DNA from 3 places in the Streptomyces sp. NPDC057623 genome. Region 2 is predicted to be linked to each of the others. Evidence: riboswitches for the same ligand, from Rfam matches in the RefSeq annotation. Region 2 holds a riboswitch; each other region holds the start of a gene.
What was found. A riboswitch is a leader RNA that binds a small molecule or an ion and turns the genes downstream of it on or off. The one in region 2 is predicted to bind cobalamin.
Positions count from the first base shown of each region.

Region 1: another riboswitch for cobalamin. It lies ahead of ACFU95_RS19685 (cobalamin biosynthesis protein); the one in region 2 lies ahead of ACFU95_RS08005 (energy-coupling factor ABC transporter permease).
Region 3: another riboswitch for cobalamin. It lies ahead of cobN (cobaltochelatase subunit CobN); the one in region 2 lies ahead of ACFU95_RS08005 (energy-coupling factor ABC transporter permease).

Region 1 is NZ_JBHVGZ010000017.1:86,452-90,414, forward strand. It holds gene ACFU95_RS19680 (cobyric acid synthase) at 1-796, opposite strand, end outside; gene ACFU95_RS19685 (cobalamin biosynthesis protein) at 793-1,734, opposite strand; cobalamin riboswitch at 1,833-1,976, opposite strand; gene ACFU95_RS19690 (trypsin-like peptidase domain-containing protein) at 2,179-3,963, shown strand, end outside.
Region 2 is NZ_JBHVGZ010000005.1:185,180-189,142, reverse strand. It holds gene cbiQ (cobalt ECF transporter T component CbiQ) at 1-705, opposite strand, end outside; gene ACFU95_RS08010 (energy-coupling factor ABC transporter substrate-binding protein) at 712-1,086, opposite strand; gene ACFU95_RS08005 (energy-coupling factor ABC transporter permease) at 1,083-1,796, opposite strand; cobalamin riboswitch at 1,826-2,014, opposite strand; gene ACFU95_RS08000 (M55 family metallopeptidase) at 2,235-3,068, shown strand; gene ACFU95_RS07995 (M20/M25/M40 family metallo-hydrolase) at 3,061-3,963, shown strand, end outside.
Region 3 is NZ_JBHVGZ010000022.1:5-3,967, reverse strand. It holds gene cobN (cobaltochelatase subunit CobN) at 1-1,878, opposite strand, end outside; cobalamin riboswitch at 1,909-2,054, opposite strand; gene ACFU95_RS22715 (cobalamin biosynthesis protein CobG) at 2,149-3,414, shown strand; partial or broken gene ACFU95_RS22710 (precorrin-8X methylmutase) at 3,404-3,963, shown strand, end outside.

The sequences.
Region 1 (3,963 bases), on a different contig from region 2:
CCGCGACCCGCAGCACATCCTCGCCGACGGGCGGCGCGACGACCGACTCCCGGACCGTGCCGCGCAGCGAGACCCGCAGCCCGTCCTCCTCGTCGATGCCGAGCCCGTGCCGGAAGGGCAGGACACCGTAGGTGTGCCGGCCGGTGAGGCCGTGGAGCATGTCGAGCCCGGGTTCGAGCAGCGACACGTCGCCCCGGAACTTGTTGACGAGGAACCCGGCGATGAGCTCCTGGTCCTCGGGGGAGAGCAGCGCCACGGTCCCGAAGAAGGAGGCGAAGACGCCCCCGCGGTCGATGTCACCCACGACCAGCACGGGCAGCCGCGCACTGCGGGCGATGCCCATGTTGACGATGTCGGTCCGCCGCAGATTGATCTCGGCCGGAGAGCCGGCCCCCTCACAGATCACCGCGTCGTACGTGTCCCGCAGTTCGGCGAGACAGTCGAGCACCGTCCCGAGCAGCGCCTGCTGCCGCCCCCCGTGGTACCCGCGTGCACTCATCTCGCCCACCGGCCTGCCCAGCAGGACGACCTGGCTGCTCCGCTCGCCACCGGGCTTGAGCAGCACGGGATTCATCTGCGCGGTCGGCTCCAGGCGGCACGCCTGCGCCTGCATGGCCTGCGCCCGCCCGATCTCGGCGCCCTCGCGCGTCACGAACGAGTTGAGGGACATGTTCTGCGCCTTGAAGGGTGCGACCTTGACCCCCTGCCGCACCAGCCACCGGCAGATCCCGGCGGTGACGACGCTCTTGCCCGCGTCCGAGGTGGTTCCGGCGACGAGAAGCCCACCGCCCGTCATGACGTACGTCCCTTCGCGATACGGCGCGCGGCGGCACAGACGCCGAGCGCCAGCCAGCCGACGCGCCTCGACAGCCGTACGGCCCTCTCGATGTCCTGGACGGCGACGGCGCGCCCCGCCCCGTTGAGCACGGGCCGATGCTCCACCCGCCCGCCGTACGACAGCGTCCCGCCGAGGCGCACCCCGAGCGCCCCCGCGAACGAGGCCTCGACGGGCCCGGCGTTGGGGCTGGGGTGCTTGCCGGCGTCGGCGCGCCAGGCCCGTACCGCCCCGCGCGGATCTCCCCCGGCGACGGCGGCGAGTACGGCGGTCAGCCGGGCCCCCGGCCACCCCGCCACGTCGTCGAGCCGTGCCGAAGCCCACCCGTACCGGCGGTACTTGGGCGACTTGTGGCCCACCATGGCGTCGAGCGTGTTCACGGCCCGGAACCCGAGCAGCCCCGGCACCCCGCCGACGGCACCCCACACCAGCGCGCCCACCACCGCGTCGGAGGTGTTCTCGGCGACGGACTCCACGACCGCCCGCGCGATCCCGTCCGCGTCCAGCGCCTGCGGATCCCGCCCGCACAGATGCGGCAGGCGCGCCCGCGCGCCCTCGACGTCCCCCGCCTCCAGGGCGCGCCCGATCGTGAGGGCCTCCCGGGCGAGCGAAGTCCCCCCGACCACCGCCCAGGTGGCGGCGCCGGTCAGGGCGAGAGACGCGGCGGGAGAGGTACGGACGGCACGCGCGGCGAGCGCTCCGACGGCGACGGCGCCACCGGCGCACACGGCCGTGTGCAGCGCACCCCGTGCGCGGTCGTCGCGCCACAGCACTCTTTCCACGGCACCGGCGGCGCGCCCGAACGCGGCGACCGGATGCCCCCGGCGAGGGTCGCCGAGCAGCAGATCACCGAGAAGCCCGGCGGCGGCGCCGTACGCGAAGACGCGATCGGCTCGCATCGGAGTCAGCCGACCGTGAGGTCAGACGACGGTCTGGTACTGCGTGTCGATCGGCAGGCGAGCATCGCGTTGTGTCCTCACTCAGGGTGTCCACGCCCTGGTTCGACGAGACCGGCGGCGAGAGTTCCTGGCTCCCGGGGCTTTCTACCCCGGTGACAGTGGCGGGACCGCGCCGGATTCGCACCGGCTTCCTCTTCTGCCGCCGTAGCTGGCCCCGGAAGTCCACCACGGGGTTGGAAGGGCCGTCAACTTGCCGTTGACCTGCGGCGGGGGAGTGTGGAGAACCCCACATGGCTAGCACCACACCGGACCTGTAGGGGCGGACTCGGGACCAATTCCCCGAGCCGGGTGGCCTTGCCGCGACTCGGTTGCGGACAGGGGCGCCCGGCACCTGCAATATCTCGTACGAAGCATGATGAGATAGAGGAAACTCGGCGAGTCTGTATGAACATTGGTGAAACGGGTCTACGGGGAAAGGGTGCCGGTTCCCTGGAAGAGCTCGGCACCGCGGTGGTCCGGGTGCGCGGCGTCGACGGCCGGTCCGTGGGGACGGGCTTCCTGCTCGCCCCGGGCACGGTCGTCACCTGCGCCCATGTGGTCGCGGACGCGCTGCGCACCGACGCGAGAGCGGCGACGCCGCCGGTGCCGTCGGTGACGGTGGAGTTCCCGCTGCTGCCGGGCGCGGTGACCTACGAGGCGAAGGTGTCCGGCTGGCGGCCGGTGGCAACGGACGGCACCGGCGACATCGCCTTGCTGCGGCTGCCGGAAGGCGCACCCGGTGGCGCGGTCCCGCTGGCGGGCGCGGGCGACGTCTGGCACCACCGCTTCCGCGTCCTCGGCTTTCCCGCCACCGCCGAGCACGGCGCCTGGATCGGCGGACGGCTGCTCGACATCGTCGGCCAGGGCTGGATCGCGATGGAGACGGACGGCACGGGCCATCGCATCGGCCCCGGATGCAGCGGAGCGCCGGTCTGGGACGAGGAGGCCGGCGCGGTCATCGGCATGACGGTCGCGACCGACCGCGGCGCCTCGGCGACGACGTCGTACCTCATCCCGGCCGCCGCGCTCCTCGACCTCCAGCCCGGTCGGCGCCGCTGCCCGTACCGCGGTCTCGACGCGTTCCGCGAGAAGGACGCCGAGTACTTCTTCGGCCGGGAGGACGAGACGCGTCGGCTCCTCGACGCGGTCGAACGGCACTTGGTGGTCCCGGTGGTGGGTCCGTCCGGCAGCGGCAAGACGTCCCTGGTACGGGCCGGGGTACTGCCCCGACTGCGGGCCGAGGGGTTCACCGTCTCGGAGATCCGCCCACTGCCGGGGACACGGGCGTCGCTGACGGTGGCTCGGGCGGTGGTGGGGGTGTTGGGAGCATCGGGGGCGGCTTGGGCGGCGGGGGCGTTGGGGGCGTCTGGTGCCGCAGTCGCACAGGGGCCATCGCCCGAGGCCGGTTCCGGTGGCGCTGCGTCGGGGTCGCCTGCGACCGGTCCCGACGCCGGACCGGTGATGTCGCCGGGTCCCGACCCCGGCCCCCGCCCTGGTCCCGACCCCGCCGCCGTGCCCGCGCCCCGGCCCGAGGCGGCCCTCAACCCCGCGCTGGCCGCCGTGGAGCAGGAGCGTGCCGCGCTCGCCCTGGCGGACCTGCTGGACTCCGCGGACGGTCCGACCGCCGCCGAACTCGGGCGGCGAGTGCTGGACCACTGCGGCCCGCGCGGCCATGTCTTCTTCCTCAACCAGCTGGAGGAGACGGTCGCCGCCGAAACGGCCACGGCCCGCGCCCTGTTGGCACTGGTGGTGGATCTCGTCTCGGCACCGGCGGAGGGGCGCCGGTTGCGCGTTCTCGCGACCCTGCGCTCCTCCTGCCTGGACGACCTGGCCGACCCGGTCACCGCCCGCGTCCTCAGCGACTGCGCCCAAGTGGTCGCGCCGCTGGGGCGATCGGCGTTGCTCCGTGCCATCGAAGGTCCGGCGGCCCGTGTCCCCGGCCTCACCCTCGACACCGGCCTCGCCGTACGCATCGTCGACGACGCCGAGGACGAACCGGGTCACCTTCCCCTGATGGAGTTCGCCCTCACCGAACTCTGGTCGCACGAGAAGGGCGTACGACTCACCCACTCCGGCTACGAGGCTCTGGGCGGAGTCGCCGGCGCCCTGTCCGCGCACGCCGAACAACGCGTGGGCGACGTCATCGCCGTGCACGGAGAGGCCCCGGTCCGCCGCCTTTTCACCCAGCTG
Region 2 (3,963 bases):
CGCGAGGAGTGCGCAACTCGCGGCCGTGAAGCGGACGGAGACCCGGGCCTCGGGCACCAGGACGCGCAGGGTGCCGTCGTAGCCGCGCCCGGCGAGCCCGGCCTGGAGCCGGGTGGCCCGGTCGAAGGCCCGCACGAAGGCGGTGGCACCGAGCCCGGCCAGCGACCGCCACTCCGCGGCCCGTCCGGTGTGCCCGAGCCGGGCGGCCTGGGCCTCCCGGATACGGCGCATGGAGTCCAGGAGCAGGAAGCTCATGCGGTACGTCACCAGGGCGACGTCGACGACGGGCGCGGGCACGCCGGCCTTCACCAGACGGGGCAGCAGATCCGACATAGGGGTGGTGAAGGCGAACAGCAGCACCCCGAGTGAGGCGGCCGAGGTGCGCAGCAGCAGCTCCCCGGCCCGCAGCGGGCCCTCGTCGGCGAGGGACACGAAGCCTTCCGGCCCGCCGACCTGGACCAGCAGGGTGAGCGCACCGGTCACACAGAAGCCGAGCGGCACGCGGTAGGCGCGCCACAGCCGCCGCGCGGGCACGCCCGCCGGACCCAGCAGTACGGCGAGGGCGGTGGCCAGGATCAGTGCGGCGCCCGGCCAGGGCGGCAGCGAGATCGCGAGCACGGTGAGGCCGAGCCCGAGCACGGCCTTGTCCACGGGGTGACGGCGGCGCCAGCGACTGCTGTGCGCCGCCGCGTCGATCGGCAGCACGAGGCGTCAGGCCCTTTCAGCCGTGGACTCCTCGGGGGTGGCACCGGCCGAGCCGCCGGTGTCACCCACCCGCTCCAGCGCCCGCTGCTCTCCCTGCCGCCGTCCCCGGTGCAGGCCGAAGTAGTAGGCGAGGACCCCGGCGCCGAGGGCCGCCTGGAGGGAGAACAGCGCCGACTCGATCTCGCCGGACGGCGGCTCGTACAGCGGCGAGAACCACGGCTCGTAATCCGGCTTGATCTCGGTGATCGCCGACTCCGCCTCACTGTCGGCGCCCGTGAACGGCTCCTCCTTGTGGTCACCGAGGCCGAGGGCCAGCGGCAGCACGGCGAGGGCGGCCACGACGAGCAGCAGCAGGACGTTGATCTTCGTGTTCCTGCTCATCGGGCCACCGCCTCGGTCTCGGTCTCGGCTTCGGTCCGGGACTGCCTCTTGGTCAGGAGTACGCCCAGCCGGGTCAGTTCGCCCTTGCTGGACTGCACCAGCAGCCGCATCACGAGCACCGTGAGCAGTCCCTCGCTGACCGCGAGGGGGATCTGGGTGACGGCGAAGATGGAGCCGAACTTGCCGAGCGCGCCCAGGAATCCGCTGCTCGGGTCGGGGAAGGCGAGCGCCAGCTGGACGCTGGTCACGCAGTAGGTGGACAGGTCGGCGACGAAGGCCCCGAAGAACACCGCGACCATCAGCGGCACGTCGTACCGCCGTAGGAGTCGGTAGATCGCGTATCCGGCCCAGGGCCCGACGATCGCCATCGAGAAGACGTTGGCGCCGAGCGTGGTCAGACCGCCGTGCGCGAGCAACAGCGCCTGGAAGAGCAGGGTGATGGTGCCCAGGACGGCCATGATCGGCGGCCGGAACAGGATGGCACCGAGGCCGGTGCCGGTGGGATGCGAGCAGCTGCCGGTCACCGAGGGCAGCTTCAGCGCGGACAGGACGAACGTGAAGGCTCCGGAAGCACCGAGGAGCAGTGTGCTCTCGGGGTGCTCCTTGACTTCACGGGTGAGTGAACGGACGCCGTGGACGACGAAGGGCGCGGACGCGACGCCCCAGGCGACCGCGTGCGCCGGAGGCAGGAAACCCTCGGCTATGTGCATGGCTCAGCAGACCCTCTCCAGCACCTCGTGGATGGTTGACGCGCCTTGGCCGGTCTCCTGGCTTACGGGTACCACCGCCCGTGCTCCGCCTTCCCGGGTCCCGAAGGACCCAGTGGCTGCCCGTTTGAGGGCCGGAGCCGGACTTCCCGATTCACAGTGGCGAGGGCCGCACCGGCATCACACCGGCTTTCCCGTTCACCAAGGCGTGGTGACAGTAGTGCCCGGACAGGGTGGCTGACAAGCGCGCCTCAGGGGCGCGAAAGGGTCGCTCGACCGCTCACGACGTGCCCGTGCGCAGGGCCGGATGCCGCACTCCCCGGCCTCCCCCGGCGCCCTGTCCTTACGTGGCGCGGGCGGATGCCGCGGTGGCGGGACTCGACCTCGATACGGCTCTCCGACTCGTAGGAAGTTCCCTCGCCGACGCGTAACGTGAATCACATGAAGATCCTCATCAGCGCCGACATGGAGGGCGCCACCGGCGTGACCTGGCCGGCCGACGTCCTGCCCGGGACGCCGCAGTGGGAGCGGTGCCGGGGGATGTTCACCTCGGACGTCAACGCCGCCGTGCTGGGCTTCTTCGACGGGGGCGCCGAGGAGGTCGTCGTCAACGAGGCCCACTGGACGATGCGCAATCTGCTGCTCGAACGGCTCGACGAGCGGGCGCAGATGCTCACCGGCCGGCACAAGGCGCTGTCCATGGTCGAGGGCGTGCAGCACGGCGACGTGGACGGCGTCGCCTTCGTCGGCTACCACGCGGGCGCCGGCATGGAGGGCGTCCTCGCCCACACCTATCTCGCCAACTCCGTCACCGGGGTGTGGCTGAACGACGTACGGGCGAGCGAGGGCCTGCTGAACGCGCGGGTCGTCGCCGAGTACGGCGTGCCCGTCGTGCTCGTCACCGGCGACGACGTGGCCTGCGAGGACGCCCTCGGGTACGCGCCCGAGGCGCTGAAGGTCGCCGTCAAGGACCACGTCTCGCGGTACGCAGCCGTGTGCCGGACGCCGGCCAGGACCGCCGCCGACATCCGCGCCGCCGCCAAGGAGGCGGCCGCGCTGGCGGTTCGTCAGGTGCCGGTGAGCGACGGACCGTTCACCGTGGCCCTCGAATTCGACGCCGAGCATCTCGCGATGGCCGCCACCGTCGTCCCGGGCGTCCAGCGGATCGGGGAGCGGAAGGTGGCGTACACGAGCGAGCGCATGTACGAGGGAATCCGTACCTTCAAGGCGGTCACCACGATCGTCTCGGCCGCGGTGGAGGAGCAGTATGGCTGACCAGCAGGCACTGGACGAGGTCGTGACGTTCACCTCCGACCTCATCCGGATCGACACGACCAACCGGGGCGGCGGCGACTGCCAGGAGCGCCCCGCCGCGGAGTACGCCGCCGAGCGGCTGGCCGAGGCGGGCCTGGAGCCCACGATGCTGGAGCGCACCAAGGGCCGTACGAACGTCGTCGCCCGCTTCGAGGGCACCGACCCCTCCGCGGACGCCCTGCTTCTCCACGGTCACCTGGACGTGGTGCCCGCGCAGGCCGCCGAGTGGAGCGTGCACCCCTTCTCCGGGGAGATCCGCGACGGCGTGGTCTGGGGCCGGGGCGCGGTCGACATGAAGAACATGGACGCGATGATCCTGGCCGTCGTCCGGGGCTGGGTCCGGGAAGGCGTACGGCCCCGGCGGGACGTCGTGATCGCCTTCACCGCCGACGAGGAGGCGAGCGCCGAGGACGGCGCCGGATTCCTCGCCGACCGGCACGCCGGGCTCTTCGAGGGCTGCACCGAGGGCTTCAGCGAGGCCGGCGCCTTCACCGTCCACGACGGCAGCGGGCGGCAGCTCTATCCGATCGCGGCCGGGGAGCGCGGCACCGGCTGGGTCAAGCTCACCGCACGCGGCAGGGCCGGGCACGGCTCCCGGCCCAACCGGGAGAACGCGGTGATCCGCCTCGCCGCCGCCGTGACCCGCATCGGCGCCCACGAGTGGCCGCTCCGGTTGACCCCGACGGTCCGCGCTTCCCTCACCGAACTCGCCGCGCTGTACGGCCTCCAGGCCGACCTGGACGACGTGGACGGACTGCTGGAGAAGCTGGGCCCGGTGGCCGAGCTCGTCGCGCCGACCGTCCGCAACAGCGCCAACCCCACGATGCTGGAAGCCGGTTACAAGGTCAACGTGATC
Region 3 (3,963 bases), on a different contig from region 2:
CTTGGCGGCCTGGATGAGGGTCCAGATCTGGGCGCGGATGGCCGGGAGCTTGGCCGGGTCCATGGAGGAGATCTGGGCGTACTCGTCGAGGAGTTGCTCCAGGCGCGCGATGTCGCCGTAGGAGTCGGCGCGGGCCATCGGCGGGACGAGGTGGTCGATGAGGGTGGCGTGGACGCGGCGCTTGGCCTGGGTGCCCTCGCCGGGGTCGTTGACCAGGAACGGGTAGATCAGGGGCAGGTCGCCGAGGGCGGCGTCGGGGCCGCAGGCGGCGGACAGGCCGGCGTTCTTGCCGGGCAGCCACTCCAGGTTGCCGTGCTTGCCGAGGTGGATCATCGCGTCGGCGCCGAAACCGCCGTCCTCGGCGCGGGCGGCGATCCAGCGGTAGGCGGCCAGGTAGTGGTGCGAGGGCGGCAGGTCCGGGTCGTGGTAGATGGCGATGGGGTTCTCGCCGAAGCCGCGCGGGGGCTGGATGAGGATCAGCAGGTTGCCGAAGCGCAGGGCCGCGAGGACGATGTCGCCCTCCTTGTTGCGGCTGCGGTCGACGAACATCTCGCCGGGCGCCGGGCCCCAGTGCTCCTCGACGGACGTGCGCAGCTCCTCGGGAAGCGTGGCGAACCAGCGCCGGTAGTCGGCCGCCGGGATGCGCACCGGGTTGCGGGCCAACTGCTCCTCGGTGAGCCAGTCCTGGTCGTGGCCGCCGGCCTCGATGAGCGCGCGGATCAGCTCGTCGCCGTCGCCGGAGACCAGGCCGGGGATGTCGCTGTCGCCGAAGTCGTAGCCCTCGGCCACCAGCCGCCTGAGCAGCGCGACGGCGCTGGCGGGGGTGTCCAGGCCGACCGCGTTGCCGATCCGGGAGTGCTTGGTCGGGTAGGCGGACAGCACCAGGGCCAGGCGCTTGTCGGCGGCCGGGATGTGGCGAAGACGCGCGTGGCGTACGGCGATTCCGGCGACCCGGGCCGCGCGCTCGGGGTCGGCGACGTAGGCGGGCAGGCCGTCCTCGTCGATCTCCTTGAAGGAGAACGGCACGGTGATGAGCCGGCCGTCGAACTCGGGCACGGCGATCTGACTGGCGGCGTCCAGCGGGGAGACGCCCTCGTCGTTCTCCTCCCAGGCGGTGCGCGAACCGGTCAGGCACAGGGCCTGGAGGATCGGCACGTCGAGGGAGGTCAGGGCGCCCGCGTCCCAGGACTCGTCGTCGCCGCCGGCCGATGCCTCGGCGGGCTTGGTGCCGCCGGCGGCGAGGACGGTGGTGACGATGGCGTCGGCTGCGCGCAGTTCGTCGATGAGTTCGGGCTCGGGGGCCCGCAGTGAAGCGACGTACAGCGGCAGCGGCCGGGCGCCGGCCTCCTCGATCGCGTCGCACAGGGCGCCCACGAAGGCGGTGTTGCCGCTCATGTGGTGGGCGCGGTAGTAGAGCACGGCGATCGTCGGGCCGTCGGCGCGGGACTCGCGCTCCAGCGGGCCCCAGCTCGGCGCGGGCGCCGGTGCCTCGAAGCCGTGCCCGGTCAGCAGCACGGTGTCCGACAGGAAGCGGGCGAGCTGGTCCAGGTTGGCCGGGCCGCCGTGGGCGAGGTAGGCGTGGGCCTCGGCGGCGATGCCGACGGGGACCGTGGAGGCGGCCATCAGCTGGGCGTCCGGGGCCTGTTCGCCGGAGAGGACGACGACCGGGCGGCCGTCGGCGAGCAGCAGGTCGAGGCCCTCCTGCCAGGCGCGCAGACCACCGAGCAGGCGTACGACGACCAGGTCGACGCCGTCGAGGAGCGCGGGCAGGTCGTCGAGCGGGAGCCGGGCCGGGTTGGCGAAGCGGTACGGGACCGGGCCGTTCGCCGCGCGAGCGCTGAGCAGGTCGGTGTCGGACGTCGACAGGAGAAGGATCATGCGGCGTCGGCCTTCCTCGGGGTGTCCGCGCCCCGGGCGGTGTCTGACGGCGGGAGTTCCTGACTCACCCGACCCTGGCGGGGTGGGCTCACAGTGGCGGGACCGCGCCGGATTCGCACCGGCTTCCTCCCCTGTCGCCGTCGTGGCGGTGGCGGACCGGATGATCCACCGAGAAGCATAGTAAGGGGCGCGGGCAGGGGGCGCGGGAAGAGGCGTCGGCCTACCGAGGCGGCGCATACGGTCGGCGGGGCGGTCGGTATGCTCGCCGCCATGTCCACGCCGTCGATCCGACCGTCGTCCCAGGCCACAGGGGTCTCACGGGACCGGGGCGACGCATGCCCGGGCGCACTGAGGCTGCACACGGCGGACGACGGCGCACTCGCCCGGATCCGGATTCCCGGGGGTGTGCTTCAGGTCGGTCAGGCACGGGATCTCGGCCGGGCGGCGCGCGAACTGGGCGACGGGGAACTGCATCTGACCTCGCGGGGAAACGTCCAGCTGCGCGGTCTGACGACCGGCTGCGGCGGGGAGTTGGCGACCCGGCTGGACGCGGCTGGGCTGCTGCCGTCGTGGCGGCACGAGCGGGTGCGCAACGTGGTGGCCTCGCCCCTGTCCGGGCTGGACGGGCGCGGCTTCGCCGACGTACGGCCGTGGCTGCGGACGTTGGACGCGTTGCTGTGCGCGAGCGAGGCGGCGGCCCGGCTGTCCGGGCGGTTCCTGTTCGCGCTCGACGACGGGCGCGGGGACGTGGCGGGGCTCGATGCGGACGTGACGCTGCGGGCCGCGCCGGACGGGGGTGGGTGGCTGCGGATCGGGGCCGCCGGTTCCGTCGCCGTCCTGAGCGCCGAGGACGCGCCCAGGGCCGCGTTGCTGGCCGCCGAGGTGTTCCTGGAGGCGAGTGGCGGCCAGGTCTGGCGGGTGGCCGAACTTCCGTCGCCCGCCGAGGAGTTGACGCACGAGGTGGTACGGCGGCTGGGGGGCGGGCAGGTCTCGCCGGCCTGGCCGCTCGCGAGCGGCATCTCCCCCTCCCCCGGCGTCGTCACCGGCCCGGACGGCACGACGAGCCTCTCCGTTCTCGCCCCGCTGGGCCGCCTCACCGCGGCGCAGTGGACGGAGCTGACCGCGGCCGTGTCCGGGGAGCTGCGCCTCACACCCTGGCGCGGGGTGATCCTTCCCACAGTGCGCTCCGACCGGCTGCCCGGCCTAGACTCCGTCGGTCTGATCACGGACCCGGACTCCCCTTGGCTGGGCATCGGTGCCTGCATCGGACGGCCAGGTTGCGCCAAGTCGCGGGCGGACATCCGTACGGACGCGGCCGCGTCGCTCACCACGGGCGGCGGGCTGCCGGCGTACTGGTCCGGTTGCGAGCGCCGTTGCGGTCGCCCGCGCGGCGATCACGTGGACGTCGTCGCGGCCCCGGACGGCGGCTACCTGATCTCCGTCGTACGAGGCGGCCGGGTCCGCGCCACGACGACGACCGACAACCCATCGAAGCTCGCCGCCGACTTGGCGGCGGCCCGCACGCATGACCTGTAGGAGCACGGTGTTCGAGTACGAGAAGGACGGTGCGGCCATCTACCGCCAGTCCTTTGCCACCATCCGCGCGGAGGCGGACCTCGCGGGCCTGCCCGCCGACGTCAGTCAGGTCGCGGTCCGGATGATCCATGCCTGCGGGATGGTCGACCTGGTGCGCGACCTCGTGTACTCGCCGGGGGTGGTGGCCCGTGCCCGGGAGGCCCTGCGTGCGGGTGCGCCCATCTTCACCGATGTGCAGATGGTGGCGAGCGGTGTGACCCGCAAGCGGCTGCCCGCCGGCAACGACGTGCTGTGCACCCTGTCCGACCCGGCCGTCCCCGGGCTGGCCGCGCAGATGGGCACCACGCGCAGCGCGGCCGCCATGGAGCTGTGGCGGGACCGGCTGGAGGGCTCGGTGGTCGCGGTCGGGAACGCGCCGACCTCGCTGTTCCGGCTGCTGGAGATGATCGAGGAGGGCGCCCCGCGCCCGGCCGCCGTCATCGGCGTCCCGGTCGGCTTCGTCGGCGCGATGGAGTCCAAGGATGCCTTGGCCCAGCACGCGTCGGGCCT